3 regions of the Mycobacterium sp. NGS45 genome follow, and region 2 is predicted to be linked to each of the others. Evidence: riboswitches for the same ligand, from Rfam matches in the RefSeq annotation. Region 2 holds a riboswitch; each other region holds the start of a gene.
The links. A riboswitch is a leader RNA that binds a small molecule or an ion and turns the genes downstream of it on or off. The one in region 2 is predicted to bind cobalamin.

Region 1 (10,104 bases), on a different contig from region 2:
GGCGCCCGGGATGTCACCGCGGCAGGCGAAGCTGCCGCGCCCCCAGATCCCGCAGTTCTGTTCGGTCGGCGCGGTGAACCAGACCCCGTCGGCACCGGGCACCGTGAACGTTGCGGCGTCGGCCTGGTCGAAGAACCGGATGGTGGGCCACGGGTCGACGACGTCGGGTTCGGCGTGCGCGGGGGCCGCCGCCAGGATCAGCGCCGCGGTTGCCAGCACGGTCCCCACCAGGCGTCGCTGAGACTTCACCCCGCGACCCTACCGCGGTCGAACGACGATTTGCTCGCTCACGATAGGCTATCTCGACCCGCACGCACATACGGAGGAGGTGTATGGCAAAGCAGCTGACTGACGAGCAGATCGTCAGCGAACTGGAGCCGATCGCCGAGGCTAACCTCAATCGGCACCTGTCTGCCACCACCGACTGGTACCCGCACGACTACGTGCCGTGGGACCGCGGTCGCAGCTACTCCGCCACCGGCGGCAACGACTGGGATCCGGAGCAGAGCGAGCTCAGCGACGTCGCGCGCGCAGCGCTGATCACCAACCTGTTGACCGAGGACAACCTGCCGTCCTACCACCGTCAGGCCGCCAAGTACTTCACCCAGGACGGCGCCTGGGGCACCTGGGTGGGTCGATGGACCGCTGAGGAGAACCGGCACGGCATCGTGATCCGGGACTACCTGGTGGTGAGTCGTGGCGTGGACCCCGTCGCGCTCGAGCAGGCCCGCATGGTGCACGTCACCAACGGCTTCGCGCCCACCGCCGAAGAAGAAGAGACCCACCGGACCGACTTCCTGCTGTCGATCGCCTACACCACGTTCCAGGAGTTGGCGACCCGGGTGAGTCACCGCAACACCGGCAGGGTGTGCAACGACCCGGTCGCCGACCGGATGTTGCAGCGGGTGGCAGCCGACGAGAACCTGCACATGATCTTCTACCGGGACATGTGTGGGGCGGCCCTGGAGTTGACGCCTGACCTGGCCATGGACGCCGTCGCCGCGGTGATCGAGAATTTCCGGATGCCCGGGCGAGGCATGCCCGACTTCCGCCGCAACGGCGTGCTGATGGCCAAGCACGGCATCTACGATCCGCGCCAACACCTCGAGGAGGTGGTGCGACCGAACCTGCGCAAATGGCGGATCTTCGAACGCAACGACTTCACCGCGCTCGGTGAGCGGCGTCGCGACGAACTGGCTGCCTACCTCGACGACCTGGAGCGGCAGGCCACCAAGTTCGAAGCGCAGCGCGACCGGCTGCTGGCTCGGGAAGCCGCCAAACGCCAAGCCGGCTGAGCAGAGTTCGGCGGCCGGGCTCGGTCGGCGCGACGCTGCCCGGATCTCGTGCGGTAAGTGCTACCGGGGGTCTGCATCGGTCGCCACCATTTCCAGGTAGGCGGCGGCGATGGCAGGTAGTTGGTAGGAGGTGTCGCTGTTGCTGCCCAGCGGGACCCGGTTGGGATCCAGATCGGACACCGCGTCGTGCAGATCAGCCGGCACGCCGTGCGCACGGTCCCGCAGTAAGGCCGACCGGGCAGCGCTGGAAAGCCGCCGCCACCATTGGGTCAGCCGGAGGCGTTCTTCCTCCAGGTGGATTGCTTCGGCCGAGCGAAGTTGCCACTTGCGCTGCGCTTCGTCACGGAAGAGCTGCCGTGCCCCTTTGGGGATCGCCGCGGCCACCGCGTCGGGGAGATAGCCGTGCGGTCGGGCCAGCAAGTCGGCTCGAGCCCGCAGGTCCAAATCGTCGAACCATGAGTGTGATTGTCTGCGGGGCATATTCAACAGTAGCGCAGCCGGCGTCCGGCACAGTCCGCTTCCTCGGTGGGCGGTGCAAGTGGATTGGCTGCGGGCGTCATCGTGATCGGTGACCTTGCGCCGTCGCGAAGAAACGCGACAGTCCCGGTAACGCAAAGAGCTGGCACGGCTGATGCCGTGCCAGCTCTGCGAAGTCTGAGTTACCCTCAGATGACGGAAACTCCCACCGCCTGAGGGCCTTTCGCGCCCTGCTCGATCTCGAACTGAACTCGAGCGTTCTCCTCCAGCGTGCGGAAGCCGCTACCGCTGATCTCGGAGTAGTGGACGAAGACGTCGGCGTCTCCGCTGTCCGGGGCGATGAAGCCGAAGCCCTTCTCGCCGTTGAACCATTTCACAGTGCCCTGTGTCATTGAAACTTACTTCTCTCATTTTGCGAGCGCGACAAGAAAATGCGCGCGACTGACGGTAACACGAATTCGATGCGTCGTCCTCATCGCGGCACTCGGCGGCAGGCTCAGACCACCGGGTTGGGCCGGGCCGGGCTGGCTCGGCCGACGGATCGCACCGTGCCATAATGCCTCGGTAAGGTGACGACGAAGTAGGAAGCCGGTGTGAGTCCGGCGCGGTCCCGCCACTGTCATCGGGGAGCGACCCTCAACCGCCACGGCGCAAGCTGGAAGGCGAGGCGAGCAGTGATCCGAGAGCCAGGAGATTCACGTCGTTGCATCCTGCTACCCGGGGCGGTGCACCCCGAGAAAGCCGATGAGCGTCCGTGTCAGTTCGAACGTGCGGTGGTCGGCTGTGACCGCACCCATGTACATGTCCGCACCGCCGGAGGTCTGGTCCGGCTTGCTGTCATCTGGACCCGGACCGGGTGCACTACACGCAGCCGCCGTCGCCTGGAGCACGTTGAGTGCCGAATACGCCGAGATTGCCGCCGAGTTGACCGCACTGCTGGCGGCGGTGGAGTCGGCGAACTGGGAAGGGCCCAGTGCTGCAACATATGCCGCAGCCCACGGCCCGTATCTGGCCTGGCTGACCCAACAGAGCGCGGAGAGTGCGGTACGCGCCGCACAGCATGAAACCGTTGCAGCGTCCTACAGTAGCGCGCTGGCAGCCATGCCGACGTTGGCCGAACTGGCCGCCAACCACGCCACCCACGCGGTGCTGATCGGCACGAATTTCTTTGGCATCAACACGATTCCGATCGCACTCAATGAAGCCGACTACCTGCGGATGTGGATTCAGGCCGCGACCGTGATGGGGGCCTACGACAGTGTCGCCACCACGACGCTGGCTGCCACCCCGGAAAGTATTGTGGCGCCGCAGATCCTGAACGCCAACACGTTGGCCGCCGCCGACCCGCCGCCGGATCAGACCAACGACTATCTGGAATTCTTCGACCAGATCGGCTACACCGAGTTCTACAACAACGTGCTGGATCCGCTGATCCAGGGCGTCTACAACGACCCGTTCTTCGCCGAACTGTTCGCCGGCATCGACCCGTATCTGCCCTGGACCGGCAATCCGCTGGCCTTCTTCCATCCGTTCAATCTGGCGTTCGCGCTGGGCTATCCGATGGACATCGCGCAGTACGTGGCCTACATCTCGCAGACCGCCGGCTACGTGGCGGCCGACCTCGGTATCGCGTTCGCCTCCGGCAACCCGGTCGCGATCGCCTACACGCTGCTGTTCGGTGCCGGCGCGATGTTCGTGGCGATCACCACCGACACCATCGCGCTGCTGAAGACCACGCTGCAGCAGGTGCTGCTGGCGGCGCTGCCCGCGCTGATACCGATCCTGGCCGCAACCGTCGCGGTGGCGCCGTTTTTGACCGCCGGCGGTCTACTGGGCGCGGGCGGGCTGGCCGCGCTGCACAACCCGGTGCCGGTGCTGCCGATGACGCCGCCCCCGGCACCGCCGCCGGTGGCGTTCTCGATGACGTCGGGCGGCGCGGCCCCGCCGCCCACCGCACCGGCGTCGACGCCGGCGACCTCGACAGTGACGGCCCCGCCGGCACCCAGCTCCGTGGCCAGCGCGCCGCCGACCGCCTCGCCGCCCACCCTGGGCAACATGGATGCCTTCGGCTATCTGCTCGGCGGGATACCGGCCGATGCCCGGCGCGCGGCCAGCAGCCGGGCCCGGCGGCGCTCAGCAGAGCGCCGTGACGCCGAGAACCCGGAGGGTTCGCCGGTCGCCGAGGAGCAGGAGCAGCAGCAGATGCAGCGCCGCCGGGCCAAGGCCCAGCAGCTGGGCCGTGGCTACGAATACATGGACCTCGAGCCCGAGACCACAGCGTCGGAGCAGGGCGCCGGACCGATGGGGTTCGCCGATGCCGTGGCGCGCCCGGACGGCGCGCAACCCAGTGGGTTCGCTTCGCTGCGTGGTGACGCATTCGGCAACGGTGTGCGCCGGCCCATGCTGCCGAGCAGTTGGGGCGAGTAGTACCCGTCGTTCAGATAGTGCCTGGGTAGGCCCGCGAGCCCACTTCGCCTACCTGGGCGCTATCTCGATGACATAGAGATCAGAAAACCCCGCCTACTCGCGTAGGCGGGGTTCCCGATATCGGGGTGGCTGACGGGACTCGAACGCGCGCAGGAGACTGATCGCAGTGCGTGAAACGCCCGTCAACCGCTTTGACCAGCGGCGCAGCTAGTGCTGACCAGCATTGTGGGATGAGTAATAGCGAAGAAGCCCTGTTGCAGAAATCGCGGCTCAGGTGTAGGCGACGTGGACGCCGTGGATGTGCCCCTCGAAAGGGAAGGGGGCCCGTTCTCGGTAGTCCAGCGAGACCGGCGATCCCAGACATATCCCGATGTCGAAGCAGTCGTTGGCGGTGAACAGCAGCGGAGCGCTGATGGGCACCTGCGCCTGCCCTACCACCTCACCGTCGACCCGCAGCGTGACGTCGAGCGGCCCGCCGGGGCGCTGCTCGGCGTAGCGCGTCTCGACGACAATCGTTGCGCGCCCGCCGGGCAACTTCGCAGTCGAGCGAATCTTGGTGCGCTGCAGGATGAACAGGTTGTACTCGTAGCACAGGTGACCCTCGTCGAGGTAACAGGTCAGCCCGCCGGCGCCCGCCCCGAGTGCGTACAGCACACCGTTCGCGCTGTCGGGCAGATCGGCCCCGATGGTAACAGTGTTGTTCTTGTTTCCCAATGCGGGCGCGCAGAATTCGGGCATTCGGACGGTGTCGCCGGAGAACTCCCATTCCCGGTAGGGCGGCGCGATGCGTAACTCGGGGTGGTAGACGGGGACCCACAGCCCGCCGCCGATGGGCAGCACCGAGTTCCGGGCGGCCTCGATCGCGAACATCTCCCGCATCTGGAGCAGTTTGTCGGGGTGTTGCTCGGCGAGGTCTGTCGCTTGTGACCAGTCTTCGTCCAGATGGTAGAGCTCCCACGTGTCGTTGTCGGGAGTCCACGACTCGATGCCCTCGGGCGCACCGGGCAACCAAGGCAGCCGAGGACCGCGCGCGGACGCGAGCCAGCCGTCGTGGTAGATCGCCCGGCTGCCCATGATCTCGAAGTACTGGGTCGGCTTCCCGCCGGAGGCGGCACGGTCGACCAGCGTGCTGGCGAAGCTTGCCCCGGCTATCGGGATCTGCGGTTCTCCGTTGACGGTGCGCGGCGGAACGATGCCGATGACGTCGTAGACGGTCGGCACGACGTCGTTGCAGTGCAGGAACACGTCACGAGGCGTCGGGTCGGGGTCGACTTTGGCCGGCCACTTAACCGCCATCGGGTTGCGGGTGCCGCCGAGGTGCGATGCCAACAGCTTCATGCCCTTGTACGGCGTGCTGCCCGCCCACGCCCATGCCGCGTGGTACTGGTTGTCAACCAGCGGCGACCCCAGCACGTCCAGGCCGCCCAGTTGCTCGAGGGCGTCGATGTGCTGGCGAACGGTGGTCGGAATGCCGTTCTGCGCCAGCAACTCTGCGATGGTGCCGTTCTGTCCCTCGCCGGACGAGCCGTTGTCACCCCAGATGTAGAAGAAGAGCGTGTTGTCGCCGTAGCCGAGCCGGTCGAGCTCGTCGGCGATGCGGCCGACCTGTACGTCGACGTGCTCGGCGTAGCCCGCCGCCACCTCCATGAGCCGACGTTGAAAGGGCTTCTCGTCGTCGGGGATGCTGTCCCACGAGGCCAGCGTGGCGTCGCGCTCGGTGAGTTGGCAGTCCTGCGGGATCCAGCCCTTCGCCTTGGATCGGGCGAACACCCGCTCTCGGTACGCGTCCCAGCCGTCGTCGAACTTGCCGGCGTACCGGTCGGCCCACTCCTTCATGACGTGATGCGGTCCATGAAGGCAACCGCTGGCCCAGTACATGAAGAACGGCTTGTCGACGCTGAAGGCCTTGTGCCGCCGCAGCCAGCCGATGGCGTCGTCGGCCAGATCCTCAGACAGGTGGTAGCCCTCTTCGGGAGTCTTCGGGGGAGCGACCACCGTAGTATTGCGCACCAGATGCGGCTCGTACTGCGACGCCTCGCCGGCGAGGAAGCCGTAGAAGTACTCGAATCCCAAGCCGGTGGGCCAGTTCTCGAACGGACCGGCCGCCGTCGTCTCCTCGGCCGGGGTGTTGTGCCACTTGCCGAACGCCGACGTGGCGTAGCCGTACTGCTTGAGCACCTCGGCCATCGTTGCGCTGCTGCGCGGGATCCTGCCGGCGTAACCGTCCCAGTCATTGGCCAGCTCGGCGATTTGGCCGTTGCCGATTTCGTGGTGGTTGCGCCCGGTCAGCAGTGACGCCCGGGTGGGTGAGCACATCGCCGTGGTGTGAAAGCGGTTGTAGGACACACCCTCCGAGCAGATTCGGTCCATGGTGTCGGTGCGGACCTCGCCGCCGAACGTGGTGGGCAGGCCCGGACCGGCGTCATCGATCAGCACGATCACTACGTTGGGCGCCCCGTCGCCCAGTCGCCGCGGGACGGTGCGCTGGGCGTAGGTGGATTCCTGCAATGTGCGTCCGGCGACACTCGCCGAGGGGACGGGCGCGAACGGCAGGGTCTCACCGCCGGGCAGTTTCGGAGCCACCACATCGTTGGTCATCGTCGTCCCTTCGCCGTGTTCGGGTGCGTTGTCACTGTAGGGAAGTCACATGGCGTTCGCTCGTTGGTCCAGGAACGGATTGTGTGACGGGAGCGGCTTGATCAGTGGATCGAGCAGTTTGGCCGACTGCTCGGTGTCCAGTACGTCGCCGGGCTGCAACGGGATGATCTCGCGCACCGTGTCGTCGTACTCCCAGACATCCTCGCCCGTCAGCCGGCCGCGGTCGTCATACGGCCAGATCATGTGCTCGGCCGTCTTCACCAGGAAGTACGCATTGGGGTCGACCGCGACGCCCTCGGCTGCCAACACGTGGCCAGGCGTCTGCTGGTAGATCAGCGAAGTGGAGACGATCATGTGGTCGCTCACGGCCAGCTTCTCGTCCTCCGCGTAGAAGATGCACTGCGCGGATTCCGACCATTCGTGATACACGGCCTTGACCGCCTCGGCGCCGTCAAGCGTGAGGGTCTTGCCCAACATGTTGAAGTGGTAGACGGGACTTTCGACGGTCATGTCGGGCGCGAAGATCTCCTCATAGCGGCCGGCCATCTCCAGGTAGCGGTGCCGGTTGTAGGCGTGCAGCAGATAAAGATGACGGGGGTTCTCCGTCGTCTCGATCAGTCGCTCCACCGCGCGGTTGGTCTGGGTGATGTCGAAGCGGTTCATGTCGGTTCCTTTCATGCTGTCGCGAACATCGTTCGCAGCTCGGTTTTCTTGAATTTTCCGGTGGCGGTGCACGGAAGCGCTTCCATGAACTCGAAGCGATCGGGCAGTTGCCACTTGGCGAACTCCTTGGCGAGGTGTTCGCGCAGTTCTTCAGACGACGCCTTCGCGTTGTCCCGTAGCACCACGACCGCGAGCGGACGCTCGCCCCACCGGTCGTCGGGCACCGCGATCACGGCGGCCTGCGCGACCGAGGGGTGCGACATGAGTTGGTTCTCCAGGTCGACCGAGGAGATCCACTCACCGCCGGACTTCACGAGATCCTTGGAGCGGTCGCAGATGCGGATGCAGCCGCGTGGATCGATGCGCACGACGTCACCCGTGCGGAACCAGCCGTCTTCGGTGAAGTTCTCAGTGCCTCGGCCACCGTGGTAGCCGGCGGCCACCCAGGGTCCGCGGACCTCGAGTTCACCCATGGCCGCATCGTCCCAGGCGATGGTCTCCCCGTCGTCGTCGCGGGCGCGGATTTCCACGAACGGGCTGGCCACCCCTTGGCGGCTGCGGTAGCCGTACCGCTCGTCCTGACTGCACGAGTCGAGCTGCTCCGGCAGCCGGCAGACCGCGCCGAGGGGGGCGGTTTCCGTCATGCCCCACGCCTGCACGACGGTCAGCCCGTGGCGGTCGAACCCCTCGAACATCGACCGCGGGACCGCCGCCCCCCCGACGATCAGCCGGTCCAACTCGGGCAGCTTCCATCGTGCGGGTTCGGCGTCGAGCGCGGCGAGCATGCCCATCCACACCGTGGGCACGCCCGCGGCCATCGTCACGCTCTCGGCCACGCACAGGTCCAGGACGCTGTGCGGGTGCAGCCGCGGACCTGGCAACACCAGCCGGGCGCCGGCGAGAGCGGCCGCGTACGGCAGGCCCCAGGCGTTCGCGTGGAACATCGGCACGACGGGAAGCACGGTGTCTCTTGCCGACACCGAAAGCTGGTCGGGCAGTGCGGCGACAAGCGAGTGCAGCACCAGGGCTCGGTGGGAGTACACGACGCCCTTGGGTCGGCCGGTCGTGCCGGAGGTGTAGCACATCGCCGCCGGCTGACGCTCATCCAGCGCAGGCCACTCGACCGGTTTGGCACCCGCCAGCAGCGACTCGTAGTCCAGCGTCCCGGCGGGAGACTCGCCGGTGTGCGTGACGACGATGACATCCGCGAAATCATGTGTGGCGCCGAAGCTCTCGAATACCTCCAGCAGCGAATCGTCGACGACGATCACGCTGTCGGCGGCGTCGTCGACGATGAAGCCGAGTTCGTCGGGGAACAGCCGTGGGTTGAGCGTGTGGATGACCGCACCCATCGCCGGCACAGCGAAGTACAGCTCCAGGTGCTCGCTCTGGTTCCACATCAAGGTGGCGACCCGGTCGCCGACGCCGACGCCGAGCGAACGCAGCGCGCCGGCGAGTCGGCGTGCGCGCATGGCGCATTCACCGAAGGTCGTCCTGCTCACCGCGCCGGATGGCCGACGCGAGATCACGCCCTGACCGGCGTGCAACCGCTCGGCCCGCTCGACTATTCCGGTCAGCGTGAGCTGGTGGTCGTCCATGCTGCCGCTGGCGATGTCGGGGTTCATGGGGTGGCCTTCCTACGGGTCGACGCCTTAGCGCGGAGGGGAGTGACGTGCGGCGGTGCGGTGTGCGCGGACGCGAGGTCGACGAGTTCGGCCAGTCCGGCGCGAAGCGCGTCGAGAATCGGCCAGGCGTCGTCAACCAGTTCGCGGTCGACGACGATGCCGAACTCGAGCGAGTCCAGGTAGCTCATTACGGTGATGTTGATGCCGATTCCGTCCAGCACTCCGGACACCGGGAATTGGGCGTTCTGGCGGGCGCCACCCAGATACAGCGGAGTCGACGGACCGGGAACGTTCGAAATCATCACGTTCGCAGGCTGATTCAGCCCGCGCACACCCGCCAACCGCGAGGTTGCGCGGGCGGCTTGTGCGAGCAGTGCGGGCGGGATGAAGTGGTTTGCGTCCTGCAACAACGACGCCGGCAACGCGCGGTGACGCTCCTTCGCCGCCCGCATCGCGTTGCTGATGCGGGTCAACCGCTGCAGGGGGTCGGCCTCATCCGTCGGTAGCTCGGTCAGCAGCACCGACACTCGATTGCCGAAGGTGCCCTTCTGCTCCGGGGTCCGCACCGACATCGGCACGAACCCGGCGAGTGGCTCGGCGGGCAGTTCATCGTGCTCGTTCAGCCAGGAGCGCAGTCCCGAGGTGCAGATCGCGATAACGACATCGTTGACCGTGCAGCCGAACGTGTTCTTGACCGCCTTGACCTCGCGCAGCGACAGCGACCCGAACGCAACGCGGCGGTGCGGGGACACCCGCGCCTGGAATCGGGTGCGGGGCGCAGTGATGTCGCTACCTGGTGCCGGCAGCGTTTTGGACGGGGCCGGTATCGCGCGTTTGATCACCCGGCTGGTGCGCGCGAGAAGCTTCACGCCAGGTAGGTGCCGGATGGTCGGGACGTCATCGAGGTGCGGCAGCGCGGTGGGACCCGCGCGCATCACCCGCAGCGGCTGGCACATCAAGCCGACCAGCCCGCGGCCGAGCATCTGGATATCGGAGGGGAACGGCTCGGCGACCACCGG
Region 2 (10,104 bases):
CGGAATGGCGTAGGCATTCAGATCCGCACCGTCCGGGCCGGTGACCGTCTCGGTCTGGACTCCGTCGGCCAGGGTCGCGGCCTTGGCCGCGAAGCCGTCCACCGCGGCGTGCAGCGCGGCCTTGAGGTCGGCCGGCCCGCGTCGGGCCAGTTCCTCGATCGCGGTGTCGCGGGCCTGCGCCGACGGATAGGCCGGTAGATCCACCCCGGTGGTGGCCCAGCTGATCAGATTGCCCAACGCGTCAGCACCGAGCGCGAGGTGGGCCACGACGTGCGCCCGGGTCCACCCCGGGCATTTCGAGGGCACGGCGAACTCGTCGTCGCCGAAGCTGTCCACCGTGGCCAGCACCATGCCGGTCTCACGGTCCAAGCGGTTCAAGTCACCCGGCAGATGCGCTGCGGTCTTGTACATGTCTTCCTCTCCTGGTCAACCAGTCCTGATCGAACAATCCGGCGATGCCGGTCAGCCCAATACGGTGTGCAGATCGAAGGTGCCGCGAACCCCGATCGCGTCGTAGTGCTGCGCCAGCCAGGCCTGCGCGGTTTCTCGGCCGGCGTCGCGGAGTTTGACGAAGAACCGCCATTCCGCATTGAGCCGCGAGGAGGCCTGATAGCCGTCCAGCACCCCGCTGGCATCGATGCGATGCAGGTGTACGTCCTTGTACTCCTCGACCGATACGGTGCCCTCGTCGATCAGACGCTTGACGAACGCCACCGCCCGCAACTCGCGAAGCAGGTTGCCGTTGAACGTGATTTCGTTGAGGCGACTGTGGATCTCGCGCGCGGTACGCGGTGTCTGACGACGCTCCAGCGGGTTGATCTGCACCAGCAGGATGTCGTCGGTCATCGTCTCGTAGTACAGCGGGTAGAGCGCCGGGTTGCCCATGAAACCGCCGTCCCAGTAGGGCACCCCGTCGATTTCGACAGCCCGGAACACCGTCGGCAGACATGCCGAAGCCATCAGATGGTCAGCGGTCAGTTCACGGCGCCGAAAGATCTTCGGCTTTCCGGTCCAGACGTTGGTGGCGCTGATGAAGATCTTGACGTCCGAACAGGCCCGAACCCGCTCGAAGTCGATCAGCTCGTCGATCGCGCTGCGCAGCGGATTCACGTTCAGCGGGTTCATCTGATACGGGCTGTACCGTCGGGCGATCACCTCGGACCAGGCCCGGTTGCTCCACCAACCCAGCATCTGACTCAGCAGCGTGCGCTGCAGCCGGGACAGCGAACCATCCAGACTGGCTCGCCGCCAAAAGGTTTCGAGCTGGGCGCGGGCCCCGTCGGCGCCCCCGCCCAGCCAGCCTTCGACCAGCACGACGGCGTTCATTGCGCCGGCGCTGGCGCACCGGGGACACGTCAAGACTTCGATCGGGGCGAACGACCTTTGGGGGAACTGCGTTTGGCCGCGGCCTCGGTGCCGAACGGGCTGAACTTGCCCAGTGTCGACATGCCCGGGATCGAGGACACCGCCGAGTACACGTCGTTGCCGGTGGCGACCAAGGTTTCCAGCTGCGGCAGCAGCGCGTCCATGGTGCGCATCATCGGTTCGGCCAGCGCCAAATAGCGTTCGGTGCGGTCGATTGCGGTGTTGAGCCGCTCGGTGGCGGTCGCCAGGTTCTCGATCAGTTCCGGCATTTCGGCGGCCAGTTGCAGTGAGGCGGTGGGCAGTCGCAGCGCGCCGACCGCAGCGGCTTGGGCTGCGTCCGCTGCGGCTTGGGCCGCGCCGATCAAGTCTTTCGGGGAGGGGGGTTTCTGCTTCGTCATGAATCAACGATGCCGCACCGCAGGCGGTCGGCGTGCCGTTTGCCGACAAACGGTTTGACGCGGCTGTGCCCGGCTTCAGAGCGGTGCCGGAACGGGATCCAATTGACCGACGACGAAACCAGCAGCCTGGTCGGTCATCCCGTTGACCGGGTACGCGCCGTGCGCCCCGTCCGATCCCGGGCCGATACCGCCCGAGCACACCGGATCACCTGGCGCACACAACTCGAGTGACTTGGTCGCGAAGGCCGGACCGACGTCCAGCGTCGGCGCGCCGTACTTCGGCACCGAGGCACCCGCGGGTTTGCCGAACAACACGACGGCGGCGACCTCGTCGGCGACCGGGGCCGGCAGCGGGCCGGGCACCGTGGCCGGGTTCACCCCGGCGGGCACCACGCCCGACGTGAGAAGTGCGGTGACGGCCGCGCCCTGCGAATACCCGCCGAGCACCATCTCGGTGTCGGGGCAGACCGAGAGCACACCCTGCACGTGACTGGATTCGTCGCGCACCCCGTCGACCAGGTTCTGGGTGAACTCGGGGCCGGCGAAGTTGCTGCTGGCCGGGTAGTTGACGCCGTGCACGCCGACGGTACGGGGGAAAGCCTGCGCACGCAGCGCATCGACGAACCGTTGGCCGACCGCGCCCGGCCCAGGTTGCTCGGCGGTGCCGCGGGCGAACACCACGCCGATGTCGGGGCAGGGTTCGGCAGCCGCCGGCGTCGGCACCAGACACAGTCCAGCCACCGTCAAAACGGTGGCTGCGAACATGCGGGGGAGCCATCGATACGAAGCGACCACTCTCACCTCCATTGGCGACGTGCGGCAGCGAACTCCTGCCAGGGTATGGGTTGGCCCGGTCGCAGGGGAGGAGATTCCGTCGCTCAGGAAAACCCGGTCAACCCGACGATCTGGTCCACCCACGATCTGGTTCGCCACGCCCGCAGCGGCAGGGCCGGCCAGCGCTTGGCATGCGCTGGCCGGCCCTGTGCGACTGCTGGATGTGTCAGGCGCTCTTCGGAGCCTCCGGCGCCTCGTTGCCGGTGCAGTTCAGCGCCACCCGAACGACGTTGTCGTCGAAGGTGTAGCGCCGACCACCGGGGCGCAGGTAGGAGGTGTCGGATGCGTTGGTGACGATGCACTCGGCATCCTTGCCCTTGTTGCCGACCCGCGAGACGACCTTCGGGGTGCCGCCCTTGGCGCGGATCGCTCCGGCCGCGTCGGCGTAGGTCTGCCCATCGACGTCGGGAGCTGCGCTGGCCAGTCCGGCCGAGGTGATGGCGATGACACCGCCGGCAACAACCGCTCCTGCGTAACCGATCAACCGATTCATGATCAACGTCCTCCAGATCCTTCGGTGACCTCTGCTGTGGTGCACCTCATTCATTGAAGACGAGCGTAAGAAGCACCACACCGGAAGCCAAGGAATCGCTCTCGCTGGTTGGAAGTGCCACCAAAATTGGCGTCTGCGCTGGTCAAAACGGGGTCGGTAGCAGCCCCGCGAAGCCGATTCGTGCCGATCATGCAGTATGCTTGAGTGCATTAATCGCACTTGTTGGAATTCGCGATGACGGCAGCTCACGGCCACTTCGTTGACGTGGCGCAGCGCATCAGGGACAGCGCCGTGGCCCTCGGCGAGGCAATCGATTCGGTCCAGGTCTACACCGACCCCGCCGTCGCCCGCGCGGTGCAGGCCGAGCGCAATCTGTACGACCGCATCGAGGCCGAGTTCGGGTTGCTCACCAGTGCCGAGGTCGGCCGCCGGCTGGGTTCGCGGTCGAGCGCACCGCGCAATCTCGCGGTCACCACACGTCGCAACGGGGCATTATTGGCCATCGCCCGCGGCCACCAGTTGCTGTTTCCGGGGTTTCAGTTCGGCTCGACCGGCCGACCGCTTCCGGTGATCCGCCAGTTGCGCGACCTCGCTCAGGAGACCGGCTGGTCGGAGACCGGCGTCGTGCAATGGCTGTGTGCGCCTACCACCTACCTCGGCGATCTGCGCCCGGTCGATCTGCTGGCCGGCGACCCCGATCGCGTCGTCGAAACGGCGCGGCGGGCGTGGACCGTTCAGTGGTGACACCGGTCCCACCGACGCCGTTCACACCACGAACCACGACCCTCGACGCCGGAACCCAGCTGTATCGGGTCTGCACCGCCGTCGATGGCCGCACCGCCACCATCTTCAATCCCGGCTTCGGCGCGCCGACCAGGTTCGCCTTCTTCGGCGAACCGGTGGTTCCGGTCCTGTACGCGGCGGCGTCCGAGGAAGCCGCCGTCGCCGAGACTCTCTTGCACGACGTCCCGGTCAGCGGCGGCATCCTGCCGTACGAGAAGTACGGCCGGACCGTAATGGTGCGGTTACGGCTGGCCCGGCCGGTGACCGTTGCCGCCCAGACCTATCCCGAGACCGTCGAATGGGCGCGCGCAGCACACGCCGCCGGTCTGGACGGCTTGGTGTGGATGTCGCGACTGTGCAATGACGCCAAAGCCTATGTGTTCTTCGGCGATCGCCGCGCGGACGCTTTCCTACAGGACACCACCTTTGGGAGACTGTTCGCCACTGGGACAGACCAGCTTTGGCTGATCGACCTGTGCGCGTCGCTGCGGGTGGACGTGCTGCTGGGGCAGTGACCGGGAACCGCAGCGCAAATGGAGGGGGTCAGAACAAGTGGTCGAGTGCCAGAAGTGCGCAGCGGGCCTGTGCAGCCATGCGGCGCAGTGCCCGATGTTGATCCGCTGGTACGACGATCCGTGGGACGGCACGTTCTGGCGGCGCTGCGAGTGCACCGACTCGATCAGCAGCTCGACCTATCCGGTGACGGTTCGGCGCATCGACGAGCGCTAGCCGAGCGGGCGGCGGCCGGCTGGGTCAGGGCGTCGGGGCCTTTTCCTTGACGTAGCTGCCGGGTGCCGCCTCGATCACGGTGTGCTCGTCGTTGCCGGGAGCCTGCGGTGCAGCCACCTTCTCGCCGGCGGTCTGGGCCACCCAGTCGTGCCAGGTCGGCCACCAGCTACCCGGGATACTCACGGCACCGTCCAACCACTTGTCCGGGTCGGGGTCGAAGGATTGGTCTTCGTGGACCCAGAAGTTGCGCTTCTTCTTGGCCGGGGGATTGATCACGCCGGCGATGTGCCCGCTGGCACCGAGGACGAATGTCCGCTCACCACCCAGTATTTGGGTGCTGGCGTAGGCCGCGGTCCAGGGCACGATGTGGTCGGCACGCGAGGCATACAAGAACGACGGGATGTCGATGGACCCGAGGTCAACCGGGACGCCGCACTGCACGGTGCCGCCGGGCTCACGTAACTTGTTCTCCAGGTAGGTGTTTCGGACATACCAGCAGAACATCGGTCCCGGCAGGTTGGTGTCGTCGCTGTTCCAGTACAGCAGGTCGAACGGCGGGGGAGCCTGTCCCTGCAGGTAGCCCTTGACCACATACGGCCAGATCAGATCGTTGGCCCGCAGCAGCGAGAACACCTGGGCCAACTCGCTGCCCTGCAACACCCCGCCGCCGCCGATCGCGGTCTCGCGTTGGGCGACGCTGTTCTCGTCGACCAGCAGACCGATCTCACCGGCGTCACTGAAATCCAGGAAGGTGGTCAACAGCGTCATGCTCGCGGCCTTCTGTTCACCGCGAGCCTGCAGAATGGCCAGGGCGCTGGCCAGCAGCGTGCCACCGATGCAGAATCCGAGCGTGTTCGCCTGCTCGGCGCCGCTGATCTGGAGGGCCACGTCGAGGGCCCGCAAGACACCGTCGTCGATGTAGTCATCCCAAGTCAGCCGGCCCTGGTCGGGGCCGGCGTTGCGCCAGGACACCAGGAAGACGGTGTGCCCCTCGGCGACCGCGTGGCCGACGAACGAGTTCTCTGGCTGCAAATCGAGGATGTAGAACTTGTTGATGCACGGCGGGACGATCAGCAGCGGCCGCTCGTACACCTCGTCGGTGGTCGGCGAGTATTGGATCACCTGCATGATCTCGTTCTGGAAGATCACCGAACCCGGTGTGGTGGCGACGTTTTCGCCGACCTGGAAGGCGGTTTCATCGGTCATCGAGATCCGGCCCTTGGCCAGATCTTCGGTGAACAGCTGAATTCCCTCGATCAGGCTCTTGCCGCCGGTTTCCAGCGCGCGCTGTTGTGCCTCCGGATTGGTCATCAGGTTGTTTGCCGGGCTGAGCGCGTCGGCGACCTGCCGCAGCGCAAAGCTCCACTGGCCTTTGCTGCGCTCATCGAGCGGTGCAGCTTCGAGCGCTTTGGTCAGCAGGTCCACTTGCGCGAGATAAGTCCGTGCGGTGGCTTCGAAGCGTGGATCCTTGGTCCAGGCGTCACCGGAGAACCGGCGGTCCTTGATCGGCTCTGCGGACGAACCGAGCCCGAACATCGCGGCCCAACTGTTGGTGAGCTGATTCCAGGTCTCCAACTGCCACTTGGTGGATGCGGCCAACGCATCGGTCCACTGCTTGGCGAACGGGAACTCTGGGCCACCGGCGGTGCTGAGCAGCGCCTGCTGCGAGTCGATCAGGTCGGTGAACCAGCGCGTGGGATCCTGCGCGGACTCGGACATGGCGTCGCCTCCAATGGCTAGGGCAGGCGTGAACCTGTACTCGCTGAGCGGTCATGGATACGTGGCGGATGGCCACCAGCCTCCGGCCCCAGCTTGCCTCGGGACAGCCGGCGACGTCACCTACGATCCGCTGGCTGAAAACTGCGGGCCGGGGCCGCTGGTGTCAGACGCCCGCGAAGTCACCGACGGCGGTCATCTTGTTGCCGTCGCTGGCGGTCGCGAACCCGACTGCGGTGAAGTTGCAGTTCAAGATGATTGCGCTGTGCGGAGGGCTTTGCATCCACGCGTCGAACGCCGCAGCCGGTGTGGCAGCAGATCCGGTGCCCCAGTAGACGATTTCACCGGTGTAGCCGGCCGGGTGGCCGGCGTCCGCGATACGGGCTTGTGGTGACGAACCATCCGAACCGGTGTGCCCGCCCACGCCGCTGCGCAGCATGTCATCGGCATGCCGTTGAGCGGCCGCCGTCAAACGCGGATCGTCGCCAATCCCGGTGCAGGATTGCCGAATCTGGTCGACCTGGCCGTGCAAGCCGGCCACGAAATCGTCTGCCTGGGCCGGGAATCCAGCGACGACAACCCCGGCCAGGACGATTACGGCCGCAGTGCAGTCCGAGGAGACCCGACGATCTTGCGTTTCGTCATCATGGCTGTCTCGAAGGACGGTTGTTCTGCTGGTGCAGCCATCGATTTTACGACTCCGCGGTCTGCAATGTTCGAAATCGCACCAATGCCGCCGGTGCCCGCTCAGGTGCGGATGCGGCGAGATGCCTGCCTCGGGCCGTACTTACGCCGAGGATTTTTTTCCGAATACTGACTGCAATCCTCGGCAAAAGCGCTCCGGTAGCCGGGCCGAAGGGAAGCGCCGCCGGCTCCGGCGGGTCGACCAGTCGTTTGGGCGCTCACACCAGGGGTAGTCGTAGGCATCACCGTGCAGGAGGTATGCCCGTGAGTAAGGACCGAACGAGCCCCAGCAGTGCGGACCGTCGCGATGAGCCCGACCCGTCGGCTTTCGGGATGAGCGACGACGCCGAACCTCAGGTCGGGGCCCGGGCTCCCGATGACGACTTCGACGCCGACGAAACCGGCGCCGAGGCGCGTAGCGCGCAGCAGCACGACGACAACGACTGAACTCAGCACCCGCGATTGGTTGCTACGCGGTGCCCTGGCCGGCCTTGGTAGGGTCCTGATCCGAGGTCGGTCGCATCCGTGCTGAGCGGATGCCAGGGAACCCGGTGCGAATCCGGGACTGGCGCGCAGCGGTATGGGAGACGGGCTCGACACAAGCCACTGGAGGTTCTCGCGGACCTCTGGGAAGGCGTCGAGTTCGGATGATCCCAAGTCCGAATACCTGCCGGCCTCATCGAGTCCACGTGTATCTCGCGCACAGATACCTCGGCAGATGAAGGCAAGACGTGTCGAACCTCCGACGGCCCGTGATCGTCGTCGAGGAGGCTGTCCGTCGCCGCGGCACGACACCGGTTCCACCGGTTGGACGCGTCCCGGCCGTGGCACTGTCCGCGGTGCTCGCGGGTCTGACGCTGGTGAGCATCGTGGTGTCGGTCGCCTTCGGCGCGGAGGACATCCCGCTCGGTGACGTCTGGCGGGCGGTGACCGGCCGCTTCGTCGCGGGCACCGAGGTCGACACGGCCTACGACGTCATCATCTGGGACTTGCGGCTGCCGCGGTCCATCCTCGCGGCGACCGTGGGTGCCGGGTTGGCGCTGGCCGGAGCGCTGATGCAGGCGTTGGTCCGCAACCCGCTGGCCGAGCCGTATCTGCTGGGGGTATCCGCGGGCGCGGCGGTCGGCGCCACGGCAGTGCTGACGCTGGGGGCGTTGTCCGCGCTGGGCGTGTGGGCCCTGTCCGGCGGGGCGCTGCTGGGCGCGGTGCTCGCCACTCTGACCGGCTACGCGGTGGCCCGCGCTCAGGGCGGACTGTCCGCACTCCGGCTGATCCTGTCGGGCGTGGTGCTGTCCTCGGCGTTCATGGCGATGTCGTCGTTGTTGGTATTCACCGCCGGCGACCCACACGCCGCCGAGAGCGTCATGTTCTGGCTGCTGGGCAGCGTGGCCGGAGCGACCTGGGCGAAGGTTCCGCTCGCGGCTGCGGTGGTGCTGGTCGTGCTGATCGGGGCGCTGTTGATCCACTCCTGGCTGGACGCCTACGCGGCCGGCACCGACACCGCCACCTCGCTCGGGGTGCCGGTACGGGCCCTGCGCAATGCGCTGTTCGCCACCCAAGGTGTCCTGGTCGGGGTGCTGGTTGCGGTGTCGGGCGGCATCGGTTTCGTCGGGCTCATCGTGCCGCATGCGGCGCGCCTGGTCGTCGGCGCCACTCATCGCGCGATGCTGCCGGTCACGGTGTGTGGCGGGGCGCTGTTCTTGGTCTGGGTCGACGTGATCTCCCGAGAGCTGGCCGCGCCCCGGGAGATGCCGTTGGGCATCGTCACCGGGCTGATCGGCGCGCCGGTGTTTCTCTTCCTGATGGGCCGTCGGCGCTACGAATTCGGCAGCGGCACATGAGCGCCGCAGCGGTCAGCGCGTCCGGCCTGCAATGTCGGCGCAGCGGGAGAACCGTGTTGTCCGGTGTGGATCTGGCGGTTGCTGCCGGCAGCCGATTGGCCGTGGTGGGCCCCAACGGCGCCGGCAAGACCACCCTGCTGCGGGCGCTGTCGGGGCTCGAGGCGCCGAGGTCCGGAACGGTTCTGGTCGACGGCGCAGATGTATATCGAATGCCGGCGCGGCAGCGGGCACGCACACTAGCCGTGGTCGGGCAGGAAGAGCGGCCATCGGGAGAACTGACGGTCGCAGAAGCGGTCGGCCTCGGCCGGACTCCGTATCGGAATCCATGGTCCACGGTAGGGGTCGGGGAGCAGACGATCATCGACTCCGCCTTGAACGCAGTCGGTTTGGCCGGTCAGGGGCATCGGTCTTGCGCGCAGCTCTCCGGCGGGGAACGGCATCGCGTCGTGTTGGCGCGGGCCTTGGCCCAGCAGACGTCGGTGCTCGTCCTCGACGAACCGACCAATCATCTCGACGCCGCCTGGCGGCTGAGGTTCATGCGCGTCCTCGACGGCCTGGCCGGCACGGTCATCGCCGCCATCCACGACCTGGATCTGGTGTTGCGGCATTTCGACGCCGTCGCAGTCATTGCGGCCGGTGGGCTCGTCGCGCACGGACCGCCGGTCGAGGTCCTCGACGCCGACCTGCTCGCTGCGGTCTTCGACGTCGCCGGCGATGTCATCACCCATCCCACGACGGGCCTTTCCCACCTGCTGCTGACCCATGCCGACCCGGCTTCCGACTCCTAGCAAGGACAATCATTGTGAGACAACCGTTTTGGATGACCCGGCGCACCGGACTGGCGGTCGTGGCGATCGCTTCGGCGCTGGCGCTGGGTTCGACCACTGGGTGCAGTTCGCCGAACCGGGACTCCGTCGCCGCCGCCACCGTGACCGTGACCAACTGCGGTGCGCAGGTCAGTTACGACCAACCCCTGGACCGGTTGTTCGTCAACGACGGCGGCATGATCGCCATCGCACTGGCCGCCGGTGCGCGTGCGCAGATGGTGGCCGTCAGCTCGATGGCCCGTGACGTCGATGTCCTTCGTCTGGCATACGGTTCGCAGGTCGACGACCTCAACGAAGTCGCCCCGAGTCAGCCGACCTTGGAGAACATCGTCGCCGCACGACCGCAGGTGATCTTCGCCGGCTACAACTACGGCATGGGCGAGGCCCGCGGTATCACTCCGGAAATCCTTGCCGGACATGGCATCGAGGTCTAC
Region 3 (10,104 bases), on a different contig from region 2:
GTGGCCACCATCGCGCTGTCCCTGGTCGGCCTGCTGACCCTGCCCGGTTACCTCACCAACTACAACGACCGCGACTACCTGCCGGCGGACCTGCCGGCCAACGAGGGTTACGCCGCGGCCGATCGGCACTTCTCCCCGGCCCGGATGAACCCCGAGCTACTGATGATCGAAACCGACCAGGATCTGCGTAATTCCGCCGACTTCCTGGTGATCGAAAAGGTCGCCAAGGCGTTGACCCGGGTTCCCGGGGTTGCTCGGGTGCAGGCCATCACCCGGCCGCAGGGCACGCCCATCGAGCACACCTCGATCCCGTTCCAGATCAGCATGCAGGGCACCACGTCCAAGATGAACGAGAAGTACCAGCAGGACATGATGGCCAACATGCTGGTCCAGGCCGACGAGATGCAGAAGAACGTCGAGACCATGGAGCAGATGCAGTCCATCACCATCCAGATGGCCGACACCACGCACAGCATGGTCACCAAGATGAAGAACATGACCGCTGACGTGGCCGAATTGCGGGACCACATAGCTGATTTCGATGACTTCTTGCGGCCCATGCGGAACTACTTCTACTGGGAACCGCACTGCTTCAACATCCCGGCCTGCTGGTCGATCCGGTCGATCTTTGACGTGATCGACGGCATGGACGTGATGACTCACGACATCCAGGCGATGATCCCGGACATGGAACGTCTCGACACCTTGATGCCGCAGATGGTGGCGTTGATGCCCGAGATGATCCAGACCATGAAGAACATGAAGACCTACATGCTGACCATGTATCAAACCCAAAAGGGTATGCAGGATCAGATGTCGGCGATGTCGGAAAACTCGACGGCCATGGGTGAGGCCTTCGACAAGGCCAAGAACGACGACTCGTTCTATCTTCCACCGGAGACGTTCGACAACCCGGACTTCAAGCGCGGCATGAAGATGTTCCTGTCGCCGGACGGGCACGCGGTGCGGTTCATCATCAGCCATGACGGCGACCCGATGAGCCCTGAGGGCATCAAACACATCGATGCCATCAAGCTGGCCGCCAAGGAGGCCATCAAGGGCACCCCACTGGAGGGATCGAAGGTCTATCTGGGCGGCACCGCGGCCACCTTCAAGGACATGCAGGACGGCGCCAACTATGACCTGCTGATCGCCGGAATCGCCGCGCTGGCACTGATCTTCATCATCATGCTGTTGATCACCCGCGCGATCATTGCGGCCGCGGTGATCGTCGGCACCGTGGTGCTGTCCCTGGGTGCATCGTTCGGCTTGTCGGTGTTGCTGTGGCAGCACCTGATCGGCCTGGAACTGCACTGGATGGTGCTGCCGATGGCGGTGATCGTGCTGCTGGCCGTCGGCGCGGACTACAACCTGCTGCTGGTGGCCCGGATGAAGGAAGAGATTCACGCCGGCCTCAACACCGGCATCATCCGCGCCATGGGCGGCAGTGGATCCGTCGTGACGTCGGCCGGTCTGGTGTTCGCGTTCACCATGATGTCGATGTCGGTCAGTGAGCTGGCCGTGATCGGCCAGGTGGGCACCACGATCGGTCTGGGTCTGCTGTTCGACACCCTGGTGGTGCGTTCGTTCATGACACCGTCGATCGCGGCGCTGCTGGGCAAGTGGTTCTGGTGGCCGCAGCAGGTGCGTCAGCGTCCCAAGCCTGAGCCGTGGCCGGCGCCCCGGCAGCCGGAACTGGCTCCGCTGCCGTGACCGAACCGGCCCCGTTCTTCACCCGCGACGGTGACACGCTGGTCCCCAGCCAGATGGCGCAGGGACCGTGGGGCGAGACGATCAGCGGCCACATCGTGGGCGGACTGCTGGGCTGGGCGGCCGAGCAAGCCAGCTCCGACCCGGAGTTGCAGCCGGCCCGGTTGACCGCCGACCTGCTGCGTCCGGCGTTCATGAAGCCGGTCCAGGTGTACACCGTGGTGCGTCGAGAAGGTAAGCGCATCAAAGTGATCGACGTCGAGGTACGCCAGGACGGTGAGCTGGTCTCACGGGCCAGTGCGGTGTTCCTGCGCCGCGGCGAGCATCCCGAGGGCGCGGTCTGGAATCCCGCGACCGCGGTCCCGGCGCTGCCGAGCGCCGCTGATGTCACCGTCAACCGGATGCCGTTCGAGTTGTGGACCTACGGCGCGGACACCGAGAACGGCAAGTTGGGCGGTACCGGCATCGACTGGCAGCAGGACCAGGCCCGAAAGTTCGCCTGGGTGCGCGAGACCCGGCCGCTGATCGACCACGAGCCGATGACGCCGTTCACCCGGGCCGCGCTGGCCGCCGATGTCACCAGCGCGCTGACCCATTGGAGCACAACCGGATTGCGTTACATCAACGCCGATTTCACGTTGTCGCTGAGCCGGCTGCCCGAGGGCGAGTTCGTCGGCTTGGCCTCCGACGGGCACAACGGCGCCGACGGCGTGGCCTCCGGCGCGGCGACGTTGTTCGACCAGCGCGGGCCGATCGGGCACGGGATTGCGATCGCGCTGGCGCAGCCGGCCGGTTCGTTTCGTCCGCCCACCCATATCGGTCTGCGCTGAGTCGGCGCTACCCTGGCCACCGTGACCGCTGACGAAGTTCCCGGCGGAGTGGTGCATGAGCTGCCCGCCGATTTGCACACCGCATTGGTCGGCAACGCGACCGCGTTGGCCGCGTGGCAAGACATCACGCCGCTGGCCCGCAACGAGTTCATCTGCTGGGTCGAAGACGCCAAACAGGCCGCCACCCGGGAACGTCGGATCCGCCGCACCCAGGAAGAACTCGAAGAGGGCAAACGCCGGCCGTGCTGTTGGCCGGGCTGCAAGCACCGCGAGCGCAACGGCAAGGCAACCGCACGCTAACGTCAGTCAGAAGGACACATCGACGGAGGTGCTCAATGGCTGCGCAGATTCCCCTGGTCGACTACCTGGTGCTCGACGACGGCGACCCCCACCTCGTCGTTCAGGAGTGCACCGGGTGCCGGGCACGCTTCTTCGACCGTCGAAACGCCTGCGCCCGCTGCTCCGGCACCGAGTTCAGCACCGTGCCGCTGCCCGCTGAGGGCACGGTCCGGACCTTCACCATCGTGGCCTTCGCCGCCCCTGGTGTGCCCACCCCGTTCGTCGCCACGGTGGTGGACTGCGACGGCACCCAGGTGCGAGCGAACCTGATCAACGTCGAGCCGACACCCGAGCACGTGCAGGACGGCATGAAGGTCAAGCTGGCCACCTATTCATTGGGCACCGATGCCAACGGCACCGAGGCGATCGGCTTCGGTTTCGAACCGGCCGCCTGACCCCCATCCCTCGAGCCAAGGAGCAATTCCGATGAGCGCCAGCGACGATATCTGGATCCTCGGGATCACCATGACCAAGTTCGGCAAGCACGCCGAACTCGACACCGTCGACCTGGCCGCCCAGGCTGCACTCGGCGCGCTGGCCGATGCCGGTGTGCAGATGTCGGACATCGGGGTGCTGGCCGCCGGGAACCTGATGAACGCGGGTGCCGGCCTCGGCCAACAGTTGCAGAAACAGATCGGCCAGACCGGTATCCCGGTGTACAACGTGGCCAATGCATGCGCCACCGGCGCCACCGCGCTGCGCACCGCGATCATGGCGGTCAAGGCCGGCGAGGTCGACTACGGCATGGCGGTCGGCGTCGAGAAGCTTTCCGGCGCCGGACTTCTCGGTGCCGGTGGCAAGAAGCCCGACGACGCCGACGTCTGGACGGCCAAGGGCCGATTCGGTGCAATCGCCCCGATCGACGGCCGGATCGGCACCGAAACCATGCCGGGGGTGTTCGCCCAGATCGGCATGGAGTACGGACACAAGTACGGCGGCACCAGCTTCGAGCTGTTCGCCAAGATCAGCGAGAAGAACCACGCGCATTCGACGCTGAATCCGTTGGCCGCCTACCAGAAGCGGTTCACCCTGGAACAGATCATGAACGACGTGATGATCGCCTACCCGAACACCCGGCCGATGTGTTCGGCCAACTGCGATGGCGCGGCCGCCGCGATCGTGTGCAACGGCGAGACGCTGAAGTCGCTGTCGATCGAGCAGCGCCGACGCGCGGTCAAGGTGTCGGCGTCGGTGCTGACCACCGATCCGTACGAAGAAGGCTGCCAGGTGCTGCCGAACGTCAACACGCTGACCCGCAACGCCGCTGCCACCGCCTACCAGCAGGCCGGCGTCGAGCCCGGCGACCTGGATCTGGTGGAGTTGCACGATTGCTTCGCGACCGCCGAGCTGGTGCACTACGACAACCTGATGCTGTGCGAACAGGGTGGCGCGGTGGACTTCTTCGAGTCCGGCGCGACCTGGCGCGACGGCTCCACCCCGGTCAACGTGTCCGGTGGGCTGCAGTCCAAGGGGCATCCGATCGCCGCGACCGGCATCGCCAACATCTGGGAGGTCTGCCATCATCTGCGCGGCGAGGCCGGTGACCGGCAGATCGAGAACGCCAAACTGGGCTTGGCGCACGTGATCGGACTTGGATCCGCGTGCGGTGTACACATTTTGGAGAAGTCAGCGGCCTGACGGTCAGCCAACCGACAGCGGCGCCTCGAACAGTCGCTGCACCGCTGTCGCATCACCGGTGATCTCGATCAACTCGGGGACCGCATCCAGGGTGAGCATGCCGGCCGCCAACCCCAGGACGATCTGCGCGTCAGCGCTGATGACCGCATCGAGGTGATGGGCGCCGGGCGAGCCGAAGTGAAAGCCGGACCGGCTGGCCCGCACTGCGACCAGTTCGCCGTCGACGGAAATCCCAACTGTAACTCGCTGTTTCGGCGGCACGCGGTGCGCGAACAACGCGGGCAGGGCCAGCAACAACCACTCCGCGCGGAAGTGATCTCCTTGCGGCCCGCGAACCATCAGCGGACCAGACCAGCGGATCAACGCCTCGATCGGTTCCCGCAGTTGCTCACCCCATGGCGTGAGTGCGTACTCGACCGCACCGCCTTGTGCACCGATCCGCCGCTCGACGACCTCGGCGGTCTCCAGGTCCCGCAACCGGTCGGCCAGCAAATTGGTCGCAATGCCCGGCAGTCCGTCCCTCAGCTCGCCATAGCGAGCGGGTCCGATCAGCAACTGCCGGACGATCAGGAGACTCCAACGATCACCGACCACGTCGAGCGCACGTGCCAGCCCGCAATACTGCCCGTAATCCTTTGCCATCACGCCCCTACTTGATATTTTCAATCTGGCTTGATTATATCAAGTGCACTGATCGGAGGCGCCAATGGCAGTCAGCACCCGACCCACGTGGGTCGACGACGAGTTGTTCCCGTTCCAGAGCCGGTTCGTCGACATCGACGGAAACACCGTGCATTACATCGACGAGGGCGCCGGCCCCGTGCTGCTCTTCCTGCATGGGAATCCCACCTGGTCGTTCGTCTACCGCGAGGTGATCCAGGTCTTGCGCGACGACTTCCGTTGTGTTGCGGTGGACTACCCCGGATTCGGGCTGTCGCATGCCCGGCCCGGGTACCGATACCTGCCCGAAGAGCACGCCCAGTGCGTAGTCGGCTTCATCGATGCACTCGACCTCCGCGACGTCACGCTGGTGGCGCATGACTGGGGCGGGCCCATCGGCCTGTTCGCCGTCGGTCAGCGCCGCGCAGCGTTCGCGCGACTGGTGCTGGCCAACACCATGGGTTGGCCCGCCGACGCGCTTGGAATCCAGATCATGTCGCACGTGGTGGGCGGACCACTCGGACGACTGCTGATCCGGCAGTTCAATCTGTTCGTCAACGCGATGATCCCGGCCGGGCACCGGCTGCGCACGCCCACTGCCACGGAGATGGCGCACTACCGGTCGGCGCTGGCGACACCACAGCGTCGGCAGGCCTCGGCAGTGTTTCCCGGCCGAATCACCGGCAGCCGCGCCTTTCTCGAAGGCGTCGAGAAGACCCTGGCCAGCCTGACGTCACTGCCGGCATTGATCGTCTGGGGCACCGCCGACATCGCGTTCGGCGAGGCCGAACTTCGGCGCTGGCAGTCCAGCTTCACCGAGGTGCACACCGAGTTGTTCGAGGGCGCAGGGCACTTCGTGCAGTCCGACGCCCCGGAACGCTTCGCCGCCGCCATCCGCAACTGGCATCCGTCCCGAGCCTGATGGCGCCGGGAGATCACCGGGTGGATCACCGTCGGAGCCCGGACCACCAAAACCCTCAGGGCTTAGGTCCCAGGCAATTTTCCGAACTCCAGTCGTTGAGGTGACGTACCCCGTGCTGCACCTCGACGAAGTGCGGCGCGATGAACGTCTTGGTGATCGCCATCAGCACCATCAGGAGGCCGATCGCCGCGAAACCTGACAGTGCGACGGTCTGCAGCGGAGTGCGCTCGTCGGGTTCGCGGTCGAACCGGGTGTAGAACAGCAGCGCGGCGAAATGCCAAGAGCCGTAGATCAGCACGTTCAGGCCCCACATGCCGACACCGTTGTCGAAGCAGTAGTTGGGACCCGAGTAGGCGAACGTCTCGCCCAGCGGCATGATGCCGGCCAACAGCAGGCACAGCAGCACGTGCCGGACCAGGGTGTCGCGGGTGAACACCTGGGTGAGCATCCGGTAGAGGCTGCCCAGGATCACGGTGTAGAAACTGAACACCGAGATGGTCATCGGCAGCATGAACAGCGGCACACCGTTGGGATTCAGTGCGGTGTTGAACGCGAAGTGTCCGTGCAGCACCTCGTACCAGGGGTCGGTGCCGATGAAGCCGCCCAGCACGGCCCAGATCGTCAAGAAGATGCCCATCCGGAAGCCGTACAGGTCGCGCAGCGGCCGACCTCGGTCCTCGGGGGCGCGCAGGACCAACGGCAGGATCAACGTGCCGGCGGCCATCAGCATGGCCTGTCCCACCAGGGCGGGGTCGTTGGGGCGGTCGTAGCTGAGGTTGAACACCACCAAGGCCTGGATCGGGACGGTCGCCAGGAACCAGACCAGGTAGATGATCTCGGTTCGCCGCTTGCCCGGATTGGCGGCCAAGACGTGGAAGCGACGGGTCGAGGACTCGGCAGCGCGCGGATCGGGCATCGTCGAATCCTTCGGTCGGAGCGGCGTCGGCTCGACGGTAGCGGGAATCCTGTTGCCTCGAAGCGAGTTCCGATGCTGCGATTGACCGTGCCTACCCTGCGGCCCCCCGTGTTGCCGGGGAGGCGGTAGAATTTGCGGTGCAGCTGGTTTGCCGCCCGCGCCCCGCGCGGACGGCATCGACCGGTCCACCATGGGTGGACCGATAGAGGGAACCCGGTGAGAATCCGGGACTGTCCCGCAGCGGTATGCAGGAACGACCGCCGTCATCAGCACTGGTAGCAGCCAAACTGCCACCGGGAAGCGACGGCCACTAGGAGCACCGGAAACGGTGCGCGCCTGCGAGTCCGAAGACCTGCCAGCTGTGCCGGACGCGCCGCGTCCGGCGGTGCATCGCCTCGCGGAATGGGCGGATCGCCGAGAGCTGCCGCAGTGCAGCCTCAGTGGACGTCCGTGGGCGAATGCGCTATCCGCCGTATCGAAGGACGTCTCATGGCAACACCGTTCACCGCGACCATTCTGGGCGCCCCCCGCATCGGACCGAATCGCGAACTCAAACGCGCCACCGAGGGCTACTGGGCCGGCCGGGTGGACCGCACCCGACTCGAAGAGGTCGCCGCCGACCTGCGTCGCCAGACCTTGACCTCGCTGGTCCAGGCCGGCCTGGACTCCGTCCCGGTCAACACCTTCTCCTACTACGACCAGGTCCTCGACACCGCGGTGTTGCTCGGCGCACTGCCGCCGCGCGTGCAGTCGATCCCGGACGATTTGGACCGCTACTTTGCTGCCGCCCGCGGCAACGCCGACGTCGCACCGCTGGAGATGACCAAGTGGTTCGACACCAACTACCACTACATCGTTCCCGAAATCGGGCCGGACACCGTCTTCTCGCTGCATCCGCAGAAGGTGCTGGCCGAACTCGCCGAGGCGCGCGAACTCGACGTTCCGGCCCGCCCGGTCGTGATCGGACCGCTGACCTTCCTCGCGCTGAGCAAGGCCGTCGACGGCGCGGCCGCACCGATCGAGCGGATCGACGAGTTGCTGCCGCTCTACGCGCAACTGCTGGCCGAACTCGCCGAAGCGGGTGCGCAATGGGTGCAGTTGGACGAGCCGGTGCTGGTCACCGATCAACTCGACAACGCGGCCAAACTCGCGCACCGGGTGTACACCGAACTCGCCGCGGCGCCGCATCGGCCGGACATCCTGGTGGCGACCTACTTCGGTGGCCTCAACGGCGCGCTGTCCGCGCTGGCCCGCAGTCCGATCGAAGCGATCGCGGTGGACCTGGTGGCCGGTAGCACCCGGGCCGTCGCAGCGGTCCCCGAGCTTGCCGACAAGCTGGTGGTCGCCGGCGTGGTCGACGGCCGCAACATCTGGCGCACCGACCTGCAAGACGCGCTGGGGACTTTGGCGTCGCTGCTGGGATCGGTTGGTTCCCTGGCAGTTTCGACCTCCTGCTCGACGCTGCACGTGCCGTACTCGCTGGATCCCGAGCACGACCTCGACGACGCGCTGCGCACCTGGCTGGCCTTCGGCGACGAGAAGGTGTTCGAGGTCGCAACGCTGGCGGTCGCACTGCGCAAGGGACGCGAGGCCGTCGCCGCCGAGATCGACGCCTCCAACGCCGCGGTGGCGTCGCGCGCGGCCGACCCCCGCTTGCACGACGGCGAGCTGCGCGCCCGGCTGGCGGCGGTGCTCGCCACCGGTGTCCAGCGCGGACCGGCGGCCGGTCGCCGGGCGGCCCAGGACGCACGGCTGAAGCTGCCGGTGTTGCCCACCACCACCATCGGCTCCTACCCGCAAACCGTCGCGATCCGTAAAGCACGTGCTGCGCTGCGCGCTGGACAGATCGACCAGGCCGGCTACGAACAACAGATGCGGTCCGAGATCGCCGACGTGATCCGGCTGCAAGAGGAACTCGGCCTGGACGTCCTGGTGCACGGTGAACCCGAGCGCAACGACATGGTGCAGTACTTCGCCGAACAACTCGACGGCTTCTTCGCCACGCAGAACGGCTGGGTGCAGTCCTACGGCTCCCGGTGTGTGCGGCCGCCAATCCTGTACGGCGACGTGGCGCGACGCCAACCGATGACCGTCGACTGGATCCGGTACGCGCAATCGCTGACCGACAAGCCGGTCAAGGGCATGCTCACCGGCCCGGTGACCATCCTGGCCTGGTCCTTCGTCCGGGACGACCAACCGTTGGCCGACAGCGCCAACCAGATCGCGCTGGCGATCCGGGACGAAACCGTAGACCTGCAGGCCGCCGGCATTTCGATCATCCAGGTCGACGAGCCCGCACTGCGCGAGCTGCTGCCGTTGCGCAGCGAGGACCAGCAGGAATACCTGGCCTGGGCGGTCTCGGCGTTCCGGCTGTCCACCTCCGGGGTCGACGACACCACCCAGATCCACACGCATCTGTGCTACTCGGAGTTCGGTGAAGTGATCGGCGCGATCGCCGACCTGGATGCCGACGTCACCTCGATCGAAGCCGCGCGATCACGCATGGAGGTGCTCGGAGACCTCAACGAGATCGGGTTCGCCAACAGCGTCGGTCCGGGTGTCTACGACATCCACTCACCGCGGGTGCCGTCCACCGACGAGATGGTGGCATCGCTACGCCATGCGCTCGACGCAGTTCCCGCGGAACGCCTTTGGGTCAATCCGGACTGTGGGTTGAAGACCCGGAGCACCGATGAGGTGACCGAATCGCTTCGCAACATGGTGGCCGCGGCCAAGGCCGTGCGCGGCTAGTCGTCGTCCGCATCCGCGTTGCGCCCCAGGAAGCCCTGGGGCGCAACGTGTTTGCACAATGACCAGGAGGTCACCATGCCGCTGAACACCATCGCCTTGGAATTGGTGCCGCCCGACGTCGAACGCGGTGTGCCGCGCGCGCGGGAAGAGGCGCACAAGGTGCTGCGCCACGCCGAGCAAGCCGGCATCGCCGGGCGGATCGGCCACATCATGATTCCCGGGATGATCGCCGAGGACGACGACCGGCCGGTCGAGATGAAGCCCAAGCTCGACGTCCTCGACTTCTGGTCGATCATCAGCCCGGATCTGCCCGGCGTGTCCGCCCTGTGCACCCAGGT

Region 1: linked by a shared signal. The riboswitch ahead of AC5Y3P_RS12520 (PPE family protein) and the one ahead of AC5Y3P_RS19840 (FecCD family ABC transporter permease) in region 2 are both predicted to bind cobalamin.
Region 3: linked by a shared signal. The riboswitch ahead of metE (5-methyltetrahydropteroyltriglutamate--homocysteine S-methyltransferase) and the one ahead of AC5Y3P_RS19840 (FecCD family ABC transporter permease) in region 2 are both predicted to bind cobalamin.

What each region holds. Positions count from the first base shown of each region.
Region 1 covers NZ_JCALDB010000011.1:161,565-171,668, reverse strand. The annotation lists gene AC5Y3P_RS12540 (hypothetical protein) at 1-249, opposite strand, end outside; gene AC5Y3P_RS12535 (acyl-ACP desaturase) at 333-1,295, shown strand; gene AC5Y3P_RS12530 (hypothetical protein) at 1,356-1,739, opposite strand; gene AC5Y3P_RS12525 (cold-shock protein) at 1,961-2,164, opposite strand; cobalamin riboswitch at 2,312-2,489, shown strand; gene AC5Y3P_RS12520 (PPE family protein) at 2,556-4,199, shown strand; gene AC5Y3P_RS12515 (arylsulfatase) at 4,470-6,797, opposite strand; gene AC5Y3P_RS12510 (hypothetical protein) at 6,843-7,460, opposite strand; gene AC5Y3P_RS12505 (long-chain fatty acid--CoA ligase) at 7,472-9,085, opposite strand; gene AC5Y3P_RS12500 (WS/DGAT/MGAT family O-acyltransferase) at 9,082-10,104, opposite strand, start outside.
Region 2 covers NZ_JCALDB010000026.1:17,379-27,482, forward strand. The annotation lists gene AC5Y3P_RS19790 (maleylpyruvate isomerase family mycothiol-dependent enzyme) at 1-411, opposite strand, end outside; gene AC5Y3P_RS19795 (patatin-like phospholipase family protein) at 463-1,359, opposite strand; gene AC5Y3P_RS19800 (hypothetical protein) at 1,356-1,763, opposite strand; gene AC5Y3P_RS19805 (cutinase family protein) at 1,839-2,528, opposite strand; gene AC5Y3P_RS19810 (hypothetical protein) at 2,764-3,090, opposite strand; gene AC5Y3P_RS19815 (hypothetical protein) at 3,313-3,834, shown strand; gene AC5Y3P_RS19820 (RES domain-containing protein) at 3,831-4,388, shown strand; gene AC5Y3P_RS19825 (PHA/PHB synthase family protein) at 4,627-6,321, opposite strand; gene AC5Y3P_RS19830 (CAP domain-containing protein) at 6,485-6,913, opposite strand; gene AC5Y3P_RS19835 (hypothetical protein) at 7,267-7,449, shown strand; cobalamin riboswitch at 7,500-7,691, shown strand; gene AC5Y3P_RS19840 (FecCD family ABC transporter permease) at 7,827-8,843, shown strand; gene AC5Y3P_RS19845 (ABC transporter ATP-binding protein) at 8,840-9,631, shown strand; gene AC5Y3P_RS19850 (ABC transporter substrate-binding protein) at 9,664-10,104, shown strand, end outside.
Region 3 covers NZ_JCALDB010000020.1:82,178-92,281, reverse strand. The annotation lists gene AC5Y3P_RS17725 (MMPL/RND family transporter) at 1-1,713, shown strand, start outside; gene AC5Y3P_RS17720 (thioesterase family protein) at 1,767-2,540, shown strand; gene AC5Y3P_RS17715 (YdeI/OmpD-associated family protein) at 2,562-2,840, shown strand; gene AC5Y3P_RS17710 (Zn-ribbon domain-containing OB-fold protein) at 2,876-3,274, shown strand; gene AC5Y3P_RS17705 (thiolase family protein) at 3,306-4,517, shown strand; gene AC5Y3P_RS17700 (winged helix-turn-helix transcriptional regulator) at 4,521-5,159, opposite strand; gene AC5Y3P_RS17695 (alpha/beta fold hydrolase) at 5,224-6,099, shown strand; gene AC5Y3P_RS17690 (hypothetical protein) at 6,155-7,015, opposite strand; cobalamin riboswitch at 7,198-7,372, shown strand; gene metE (5-methyltetrahydropteroyltriglutamate--homocysteine S-methyltransferase) at 7,505-9,766, shown strand; gene AC5Y3P_RS17680 (mycobacterial-type methylenetetrahydrofolate reductase) at 9,842-10,104, shown strand, end outside.